DNA from 2 places in the Streptomyces sp. NPDC008163 genome. Region 1 is predicted to be linked to the other one. Evidence: riboswitches for the same ligand, from Rfam matches in the RefSeq annotation. Region 1 holds a riboswitch; the other holds the start of a gene.
The links. A riboswitch is a leader RNA that binds a small molecule or an ion and turns the genes downstream of it on or off. The one in region 1 is predicted to bind cyclic di-AMP.
Positions count from the first base shown of each region.

Region 2: another riboswitch for cyclic di-AMP. It lies ahead of ACFZAT_RS26235 (peptidoglycan DD-metalloendopeptidase family protein); the one in region 1 lies ahead of ACFZAT_RS19920 (transglycosylase family protein).

Region 1 covers NZ_JBIBHG010000008.1:272,110-277,490, forward strand. The annotation lists gene ACFZAT_RS19905 (nucleoside triphosphate pyrophosphohydrolase) at 1-699, shown strand, start outside; gene ACFZAT_RS19910 (cytochrome P450) at 709-2,079, shown strand; gene ACFZAT_RS19915 (transglycosylase family protein) at 2,186-3,235, shown strand; cyclic di-AMP (ydaO/yuaA leader) riboswitch at 3,521-3,689, shown strand; gene ACFZAT_RS19920 (transglycosylase family protein) at 3,694-4,404, shown strand; gene eno (phosphopyruvate hydratase) at 4,704-5,381, shown strand, end outside.
Region 2 covers NZ_JBIBHG010000012.1:257,104-262,484, reverse strand. The annotation lists gene ACFZAT_RS26245 (PrsW family glutamic-type intramembrane protease) at 1-309, shown strand, start outside; gene ACFZAT_RS26240 (aldo/keto reductase) at 338-1,282, opposite strand; gene ACFZAT_RS26235 (peptidoglycan DD-metalloendopeptidase family protein) at 1,470-2,636, opposite strand; cyclic di-AMP (ydaO/yuaA leader) riboswitch at 2,648-2,801, opposite strand; gene ACFZAT_RS26230 (SpoIIE family protein phosphatase) at 3,011-4,135, opposite strand; tRNA gene ACFZAT_RS26225 (tRNA-Met) at 4,342-4,415, opposite strand; gene ACFZAT_RS26220 (SHOCT domain-containing protein) at 4,585-4,989, shown strand; gene ACFZAT_RS26215 (FAD:protein FMN transferase) at 4,943-5,381, opposite strand, start outside.

The sequences.
Region 1 (5,381 bases):
CTGGCCCGGCTGGCCGGCTCCGGACGGGTGCGGATGCCCGACCTGGAGCTGCTGCCCGGTTCGTACGACCTGCCGGGCGCCCGGCTCATCGACCTCGTCCAGGTCATGGACCGCATCCGCGTCGAGTGCCCCTGGACCTCGCAGAAGACCCACGAGGGCCTCGCCAAGTACGCCATCGAGGAGGCGTACGAACTGGTCGAGGCGATCGAGAACGGCGACCGCGAGGAACTGCGCGAGGAGCTGGGGGACGTACTGCTCCAGGTGGTCTTCCACGCGCGCATCGCGGAGGAAGGCCTTCCGGGAAGTGGTGAGGAGCCGTTCTCCGTGGACGACGTGGCCGGCACGCTCATCGAGAAGCTGATCCACCGCCACCCGCACGTCTTCGGCGACGAGACCGCCGAGACCCCGGAGGACGTCCACGCGCACTGGCTGCGCACCAAGGCCATCGAGAAGCAGCGTGAATCGGTCACCGACGGGGTACCGCTCGGCCAGCCCGCCCTGGCGCTCGCCGCGAAGCTCGCCGGCCGGGTCCGTACCGCCGGACTCGACGTGCCGCTCCCCGAGGGCGAGGACATCGGCTACCGCCTCCTCGCCCTCGCCGCGCGGGCCCAGGAGGAAGGCATCGACCCGGAGGCCGCGCTGCGGGCCGCGGGACGGGCGTACCGGGACGCGATCCGGACGGCGGAAGGCACCGGATAACGTCGGGGAGTGAACGACAGCCCCGCCGACAGCCCCGCCGACCGCTCGGCCGAGGTCCCCGCCGAAGCCGCGTCCCTACCCGCCGGCTGCCCCGCCCACACCTCGTCCGCCGCCGTACCGCCCGCGCCCGAGCTCTTCACCTGGGAGTTCGCCACCGATCCGTACCCCGCGTACGCCTGGCTGCGCGAGCACAGTCCCGTGCACCGCACCACGCTGCCCAGCGGGGTCGAGGCGTGGCTCGTCACCCGGTACGCGGACGCCCGGCAGGCCCTCGCCGACCCCCGGCTGTCCAAGAACCCGGCGCATCACGCCGAGCCCGCGCACGCCAAGGGGAAGACCGGCATCCCCGGGGAGCGCAAGGCCGAGCTGATGACGCATCTGCTCAACATCGACCCGCCGGACCACACCCGGCTGCGCCGCCTGGTCTCCAAGGCGTTCACGCCCCGGCGCATCGCGCAGTTCGCGCCCCGGGTGCAGGAGCTGACGGACCGGCTCATCGACGGGTTCGTGGAGAAGGGGGAGGCCGACCTGATCCACGAGTTCGCCTTCCCGCTCCCCATCTACGCGATCTGCGACCTGCTCGGCGTGCCCCGCGAGGACCAGGACGACTTCCGGGACTGGGCGGGCATGATGATCCGGCACGGCGGGGGGCCGCGCGGCGGGGTCGCCCGGTCCGTGAAGAAGATGCGGGCCTATCTGCTCGAACTGATCCACCGCAAGCGCGAGGACCTGGGCGACGACCTGATCTCCGGGCTGATCCGGGCGAGCGACCACGGCGAGCACCTGACCGAGAACGAGGCCGCCGCGATGGCCTTCATCCTGCTCTTCGCCGGTTTTGAAACGACCGTGAACCTGATCGGCAATGGCGTCCACACCCTGCTGAACCACCCCGCCGAGCGCGAGCGGCTGCAACGCGCGCTGGCGGCCGGTGACACCGAGCTGCTGGCCACCGGGGTCGAGGAACTGCTGCGCTACGACGGCCCGGTGGAGCTCGCCACCTGGCGGTTCGCCACCGAGCCGCTGACCATCGGAGGGCAGCGCGTCGAGGAGGGCGATCCGGTGCTCGTGGTGCTCGCGGCGGCCGACCGGGACCCCGAGCGGTTCGACGGACCGGACACCCTGGACCTCTCGCGGAGCGACAATCAGCACCTCGGCTACGGCCACGGCATTCATTACTGTCTGGGAGCGCCGCTCGCCCGGCTGGAGGGACAGGCCGCGCTCGCCACCCTGCTGACACGCCTCCCGGACCTGCGACTTGCGGGGGAATCGGGCGATTTGCGGTGGCGCGGCGGACTCATCATGCGCGGACTGCGCACCCTGCCGGTGGAATTCACGCCGGGGGCGCGCACCGGCGAAAGTGACACTCTGTCAACTCTGTGACTTTCGCGTGATCTCTACTGCATCGACTTGTGACTCACGTTCGAGTTTCGCTAGGTTCACCGTTCGACTCACCAGTCGCTTGTCAGTCACACGGAAGGCATCTCCCATGGGCTCCGCGAACGGCAGACACCGCCGCCCTCGTCAGGCACCCGCCATCGTGGTCGCCGCAGGCGTCACCGGCTCGGCCATCGCCATCCCGCTGCTCGGCGCGGCAAGCGCACACGCCGCGGACACCGCGACCTGGGACCGGGTGGCCGACTGCGAGAGCGGCGGGATGTGGAGCGCCGACCTCGGCAACGGCTCCTACGGCGGTCTCCAGTTCACGCCGGAGCTGTGGAAGGCGTACGGCGGCGAGGCCTACGCGGAGCGCGCCGACCTCGCCAGCCGCTCGCAGCAGATCGCGGTGGCGGAGCGGGTCCTGGCCGCCAAGGGCCCCAAGGCGTGGCCCAGCTGTGCGGTGATCTCCGGGCTCACCAAGGCCGCGGGCTCGGCGGACGTGGACCCCGGCGACGCGGAGGCGGACGAGCCCGCCCGGAGCGCCGACTCGGGCCTCGACGCCGGTCTCGGCGCCGACCCGGATGACGACGCGTCCTCGGGCTCGTCGGCCACCCCCTCGGGCGAGGCGTCCGGCGCGGCCACCACGGACCGGAAGGCCGGCAAGAGCTCCGGCAAGCACGCGGGCAAGAGCGCCGAGGAGAAGGCCGACGCCTCCGCCTCCCCGTCCGCCGACCCCTCGGGCGCCCCGTCCCCCTCCGCCGACCCGTCCACCACGCCCCCGGCCGACCCCTCCGCGGACCCCTCGGCGGGCGCGACGGACGACGCGCGGGCGAACGGCGGCAAGCACCGGGGTGCCCCGGCCGCCGACGACGCCGCCGGGACGGCCGACGGGCGCGACGCGGGCCGGCACGCCTCGCGGGGTGACGGTGACGCACGCGGCAGCGCCACGCGGCCGGCTGACGGCACGTACACCGTGCGGCCGGGCGACAACCTCTGGGCCATCGCCGACGCGCAGGACCTGCCCGGTGGCTGGCCCGGGCTGTACGAGGCGAACAAGGCCGAGGTGGGCTCCGATCCGGACCTCATCCTGCCCGGCCAGAACCTCGATCTGGGCCTGGGGGACCAGGCCCCGGAGAAGGCCGCCGAGAGCGCCGGATGAGCCGTTAGAGCCCCTTGTGCTTTGGGTGGTTTAAGAGGCCCATGTCCCACTTTTGACCGAGTGAGACATGGGTCTCTTTGTGTGAACTCACGCTGCTTGTCCGGGAGGTCCCGCCGCATCCGTTCCGACCTGCACAAATGAGGGTTCTTCGGATGCTCTTACGGGATGATTATCCGGTATGTCCTTCTTTGAATATGACCGGTGGGTGTGATTACGGTCGGAACCGCTCGCACCGCGGGCCCCGTCGACCGTCACGCCGAATCCTGCCGTCGGTCGAAGGGAACAGACGCGAAAGCGCCGTAGGCAGGAGCGGGGGACCCAGGTAGGCGCTGGGCCCGGTCGTCGGGAGACGGATCGGGGCCGGCTAGGGGTGAAGTCGCGCCAGGAGCGCGGCCGGGCAACTCACTTGGCCCGAACCCGACAGCTCACCTCGCAGGCGTCGGTGAGGAGAAGACTCGATGCTGCTCAACCGCAAGGGCAACAAGCACCGCCGCCCCTCCAAGGCCGTCCGTGTCGCGACGCTCGCCGGTGTCGCCGGTGCCGCCGTCGCCGTGCCGCTGATGGGCGCGACCAACGCCTCCGCCGCCTCCGTCGCCACGTGGGACGCCGTCGCCCAGTGCGAGTCCGGCGGCAACTGGTCGATCAACACCGGTAACGGCTACTACGGCGGTCTGCAGTTCTCCCAGTCCAGCTGGGCCGCCGCCGGCGGCACGCAGTACGCGCCCCGCGCCGACCTGGCCACCAAGGCCCAGCAGATCGCCACCGCCGAGAAGCTCCTCGACATGCAGGGCCCGGGCGCCTGGTCCTGCGCCGGTGCCGGCAACCTGACCAACGACGGTGTCGACCCGGGCGTCGACACCGGCTCCGGTGCCGCCAAGCAGGAGGCCGCCCCGAAGAAGGCCGAGCGCACCGAGGCCCCGGCCACCAACCGCTCCGACCGCTCGGACGCTCCGAAGAAGTCCGCGAAGAAGACGGTCACCACCCCCACCGGCAAGAAGGTCGCCAAGGGTGACGGCGAGTACAAGGTCGTCGCCGGTGACACGCTGAGCAAGATCGCCGCCGACCGCCACGTCAAGGGCGGCTGGGCGCAGCTCTTCAAGCTGAACAAGGACATCGTCGAGGACGCCGACCTGATCTACCCGGGTCAGCAGCTCCACCTCACGAAGTAACCGCGATCCCTCCTCGCTGATCGCTCAGGCCGCCCCGGCCCGGCACGCACTCTCCCCCCGTGTGTGCCGGGCCGGGGCACGCCGCGTCCAGGGCGTCCGCAGCTCGTGCACCGTTCAACTGTTGTAGTTACCGACCAGTAAATATTTGGCGTTACGCCCCGGTATGCCCGCCCTTGGGTCCTTTTTCGTCCCAGGGGACGGGCGGTCGGCCGACGCAGACCGCCGGGCCGGTTAGGCTCTTGTCGCAAGGCCAAAGTGACCCTGCACAACCAGCGTCATATCCCAGAAGGAGATGCCTCGTGCCGTCCATCGACGTCGTCGTAGCCCGGGAAATCCTCGACTCCCGGGGCAACCCCACGGTCGAGGTCGAGGTCGGCCTCGACGACGGCAGCACCGGTCGTGCTGCCGTGCCGTCCGGCGCCTCCACCGGCGCGTTCGAGGCCATTGAGCTTCGCGACGGCGACCCCAACCGCTACCAGGGCAAGGGCGTCGAGAAGGCCGTCCTGGCCGTCATCGAGCAGATCGGCCCGGAGCTCGTCGGCTACGACGCCACCGAGCAGCGCCTCATCGACCAGGCGATGTTCGACCTGGACGCCACGGAGAACAAGGGCTCGCTCGGCGCCAACGCCATCCTGGGCGTCTCCCTCGCCGTCGCCCACGCCGCCTCCGAGGCCAGCGACCTCCCGCTCTTCCGCTACCTCGGCGGCCCGAACGCGCACCTGCTGCCCGTTCCGATGATGAACATCCTGAACGGCGGCTCGCACGCCGACTCCAACGTGGACATCCAGGAGTTCATGATCGCGCCGATCGGCGCCGAGTCCTTCTCCGAGGCGCTGCGCTGGGGCGCCGAGGTCTACCACACGCTGAAGAAGGTCCTGAAGACCAAGGGCCTCTCCACCGGCCTCGGTGACGAGGGCGGCTTCGCGCCGAACCTGGAGTCCAACCGCGCCGCCCTCGACCTCATCATCGAGGCCATC
Region 2 (5,381 bases), on a different contig from region 1:
CCCGCCCTCGCGTACGCGGCCCGCGCCACGCACCGGCGGCCACCGGGCTACACAGCCGCGTGGCCACCCCGACAACCGCCCCCGGGCGGCCCCATGCCGTACGCGGGCGGCCCCACGCCGCACCCGGGCGGCCCCACCCCGTACGCGGGCGGCCCCACGCCGTACGCCTACGGCAACCCCTCCCCGTACAACGGCAATCCGAACCCGTACAGCAGCCAGGCCCCGTATCCGGCACAGCCCCGCACCGCACCGCCCTACGGCCAACGGCCCCGCACCGGCCCGCCCTACACCGGCGGGCCGCCGGCCTGATCCGTACGGGCGGAGCGAAACGCGGGCCCTACGCCGAAGCCGCCGTCAGCGTCGACAGCTCCTCGTCCGACAGCCGCAGCCCGGCCACCGCCAGCAGGGCGGGCAACTGCTCGACCGTGCGGGCGGAGGCGATCGGCGCGGCGACCGTCGCGCGGGAGGCGAGCCAGGCCAGGGCCACCGTCGCGATCTCGGCGTCCCGGTCCCGCGCCACCGTGTCGAGCGCGGCGAGCACCCGCTGTCCGCGCTCGGACTCCAGGTGACCGGCCGCGCTTCCGGCGCGGGCGCTGTCCACGGTCGTGCCCGGGCGGTACTTGCCGGTGAGGAAGCCGGAGGCCAGCGCGTAATACGGGACGGCCGCGAGCCCCTCGTCGGCGGCGGTGTCCTGGAGCTCACCCTCGTAGGTGTCCCGGGAGACGAGGTTGTAGTGCGGCTGGAGTGCCACATAGCGGGCCAGGCCCTCGCGTTCGGAGAATTCCAGCGAGGCGCGCAGCCGCGCGGCGCTGATGTTGGAGGCGGCGATCTCGCGGACCTTGCCCTCCTTCACCAGCTCGTCGAGGGCGGTGATGATCTCCTCGACCGGAACGGTCTCGTCGTCGAAGTGCGTGTAGTACAGGTCGATGTGGTCCGTGCCGAGCCGGCGCAGCGACTCCTCGGCGGCCGACTTGATCGTGGGCGCCGAGAGACCCTTGTAGCCGGGGAGGGCGCCGACCTTGGTGGCCACCACGACATCGGACCGGTTGCCGCGCGACGCGAGCCACTTGCCGATGACCGTCTCCGACTCGCCGCCCTCGTTGCCGGGAACCCAGTGCGAGTAGGCGTCGGCGGTGTCCACGAAATTGCCGCCGGCCGCCGCGTACGCGTCGAGAACGGCGAAGGACTGGTCCTCGTCCGCGGTCCAGCCGAAGACGTTTCCACCGAGGCAGAGCGGGAAGACCTGGAGCCCGGACGGGCCGAGAGTGCGCAGTGAAGTCATGGGTGGAACAACGGCCCGGGGCCTGCTCGCTATTCCGTGCCGCATACATACGGTCCGTGCCGCATACGTCCGGTGGACCGCACCACGCGAACCGGCAGCCCTGACGTCGGGGGGGGGGTGCGTCAGGGCTGCCGGGGTTCGGAAGGCCGCGTGCGGGGAAGGGCCGGGGGCGTCGGAGTAAGAGACCTCAGACGGTGAGGCCGCGGGCGTGCAGCCAGGCCATCGGGTCGATGCCGGTGCCGTCCGGGGTGTGGACCTCCAGGTGGAGGTGCGGGCCGGTCACGTTGCCGGTCGCGCCGACGCGGCCGATGGTGTCGCCGGTGGTGACCTTCTGGCCGACCGTGACGCCGATCGAGGACTGGTGGCAGAACCACAGCTCGGTGCCGTCCTCCAGCTCCAGCACCGTGCGGTAGCCGTAGGCGCCCGACCAGCCGGCCGACTTGATGGTGCCGGTGTGGATGGCCTTGATCGGGGTGCCGGTGGGCGCCGCGAAGTCGAGGCCCGTGTGGTAGCCGGAGGACCACATCGAGCCGGCCTCGCCGAACGTCGAGGTGATCGTGTACGAGGAGGTGGGAATGGCGTAGCTGGCGGCGAGCTTGGCCAGACGCAGGGCCTCGGCCTTCTTCTTCGCCTCCTCCTCCGCCTTCTTCTTCTCGGCGGCGGCCTTGGCCTTGGCCTCGTCCTGCTGCTTCTTCGCCTCGGCGGCCGCCTTCTCGGCAGCGGCCTTCTCCTCGGCCGCCTTCGCCTCGGCGTCGGCGGCGCCCTGCTGCTGCTCGGCCTGCTGGAGGATGCGGGCCCGCAGCGCCTCACCGGCGTCCGTGGTGCCCTGCTCCGCCTCGGCGGTGGTGAGGCCGGCGGTGGTCAGCGGGGCCGCGGCGGTGGCGGTCGCGGGGGCTTCGGCCGCGGTCTCGCCGGAGAACAACGCGCCCACGCCCGGAAGGGACTTGGCGTCGGGGAGATTGTCCGCGAGGGAATCGGGAAGAGAGATGGAGACCGGCGGCTTGCTCTGCGCGGTGGCCATGCCACCCGCACCGACGGCCGCGATGACACCGACGCCGAGGACGGTGGAGCTGCGGGCCAGACCATTGCGCTGCTTGGCGACGCGGTGCTTGCCACGGACGGGGCGGACGGACTCCTCGGTGGGGTTCCATTCCTCCCAGGTCCGCTCGGAGTCGGCGTCGTCGCGGAAGCCGCTGCCGAAGTGGGCGCCGGTGTCGAAGCCGCTGCCCCGGTCGGTCGCGTAGTCGCCGCCCTGTTCCGGGATGTACGCGGTGCCGGGGCCGGATGCGAAGTCGGCGCCGTACTCGGGCACGAACCGGGAAGGTGACTCGGGGGCAGGCTTGTTGGACGCCACGCGGGCGCACTCCTTTCCTTCCTTCTCGCCTACCGGGTTAGCTGACGGGTTCGGAGCAGGAAGGTCTCCTACGGGTTCCTCCGCCTCTCGTGAAGACGAAGATGCCCGATTCACCCCATGTAGGTGGTTCCCCGGTTCCCTTGCGGAATTCGGCGCACGCGCGCGGCGCCGTCCTGACGACGGCTGGGACAACCGCGCTGCGTTATCGAACGTTAATAGACAGACAGCTCCGATTCCAAGCTGTTCCCACTGATCGTTCACACGCCCGGCCTGGACTTACGGGACACAACCGGGTGGAATCGGGCGAGTTGTTCGACGTTCGGCCACTACGCGTTTTCTGACGTTGCGTCAACTGTTATGCGGAGCGGCGCACCTCAGTCACTGAGCGTGTCACCCCGCTTGACGATCTTCACCGTCCTGCGCCGGTCCGGCTGCCCCTTCGCCGGCCGGGCCACCGCGAGCAGCGCCATGTCGTCGGTCGACTCGCCCCCGGTATGCAGCCGTACGTCGTCGGTCAGCGCGGACAGCAGCTCCTCCGGTCCGGGGAAGAGCCGACCGCGCAGCCGCTCCGCCGGGTCGTAGAAGACACCGTCGGCGTCACGGGCCTCCGACAGGCCGTCCGTGTAGAACAGCAGCGTCCCGCCGGCCGGCAGCTCCCATTCGTCCGAGCGGTCCGGCCGCACCCCCAGGTCCATGCCCAGCGGAAGCGCGGGCTCCGAGGGCGTCAGCGCCTCCACCGCGCCGTCCCCGTGCAGCAGCAGCGGATCCGGATGGCCGCGGTTCACCATCCGTACGCGCTCGGCGCCCGGCGGGATCTCCGCGAGCACGGCGGTCACGAACCCCTCGAACGCGTCCAGATTGCTCCGCCGTACCGACTCGCGCGCCAGCGCGCGCTCCAGCCGCTGCGCCACGCCCTCCAGCGATTTCTCCTGCTCGGCCGCCTCCCGGAACGCCCCGATGACCACCGCCACGGCGCCGACCGCCTCCAGCCCCTTCCCGCGCACATCGCCCAGTACCAGCCGTACACCGTACGGGGTGTCAGCGGCCGCGAAGAGGTCTCCCCCGACGAACTCGTCGGCCTGCGCCGCCTCGTACCGCGCGGCCACCTGGAGACCGCCGATCCGCTCGGGCGGCGTCGGCAGCACCGCCCGCATGGCCGTCTCGGCGATGATCCGGGCGGACGCCAGCTGCTCGTTCCCGCGCCGCACGACCCGGTTGATCACCCCGGCCTGGAAGGCGACCGTCAGCACGGTCAGCATCTCAATGAACGGGACCACGCCCGGCAGGTCCCCGGTGGCGAGCCGCATCGCGGCGATCGCGACGACCCCGGCGAGTCCGATCCGGAGGGTGGCGCCGAGGCCGAAGAAGGGCGCTGCGATCAGCGGGGCGGCGGCGAACATCGGAACGGCGGTGAAGGCCGGCGGGGTGAAGTAGTCGAAGACCACCCCCACGACGATCATCGCGGCCGGCAGCAGCCGGACGAAGCGGCGGCCACCCACGCCGTCAAGCTCTCGCCACCGTCGCTCCCACTTCCTCACCTGCGGTCTCCTGCCCGGTGCAGCCACGGCCGTGCCGCGCACCTCCCCCAGCCTCGCGTCCGCCCGGCCACCGGGCGAATCCTCGGCCGCCGAAGGGGCGAAACCCATCTGAGCCGACAACGCATCAGGCCCGGCACGCTGTCTGCGTGCCGGGCCTGATCCTTCAGTAGCGGGGACAGGATTTGAACCTGCGACCTCTGGGTTATGAGCCCAGCGAGCTACCGAGCTGCTCCACCCCGCGTCGGTGAACCCAACTCTACGTCATGTTCGGGGCCCTCATGACCACGCCCCGGGCACCTCGGCCCGCGCACCCCTCCTCCCCCCGGCTCACACCGACGGGCAATGGGGTGAATGTGGTGATATGACTGTTTTCAGATTCAGCCAGTCCGATGCGGCTCCGGGAGTGGACGATGGACGACTATCCCCTGCTCAACCTGTTCTGGACGATGCTCTGGTTCTTCCTCTGGATCATGTGGCTCTTCCTCCTCTTCCGGGTCATCATGGACATCTTCCGCAGCGATGACCTGAGCGGCTGGGCCAAGGCCGGCTGGCTGATCCTGGCGCTGGTACTGCCCTATCTGGGCGTGCTGATCTACGTGATCGCCCGCGGCAAGTCCATGGGCAGGCGCGACGTCCAGGAGGCGAAGGAGCGCGACGCCGCCTTCAAGGCGTACGTCAGGGACGCGGCGGGTACGGAGAGCGGCGGCCACAAGGGCGGCCATGTCGAGGACCTGTCGAAGCTCGCCGACCTCAAGGACAAGGGCGCGATCACCGAGGAGGAGTACCAGCGGGCGAAGTCGAAGCTCCTGGTCTGACGCGACGGGCGCTCCCCACACCGGCACGGGGAGCGCCCGCCGTCGCTCCCCGTTCTCCGGAAGGCCGCGCCTCTCGCTCGTACCGGTGAAAACCCGTCGTACGCACCTCGCGACCGTCCGGAAGGATCGCCAGGGCGTCGTAGCCGGGAATCGACTCCAGCCAGCCGAGCGCGCTCTCCCCCCTGGCGAAGGCAGCCGTGGCGAAGGCGTCGGTCATGGTGAGACCGGGCCCGACGAGCGTGATGGACGCGAAGGTGCTGACGGGCGTACCGCGGAGTGGATGAAGGATGTGAGCGCCGCGTTCCGCGACACCGGAGGTCGCGATGGCCAGGTCGTGGTGGACGGTGATGACGGTGGCCAGGTCGTGGGGGCGCAGTGGGTGCGCGATGCCG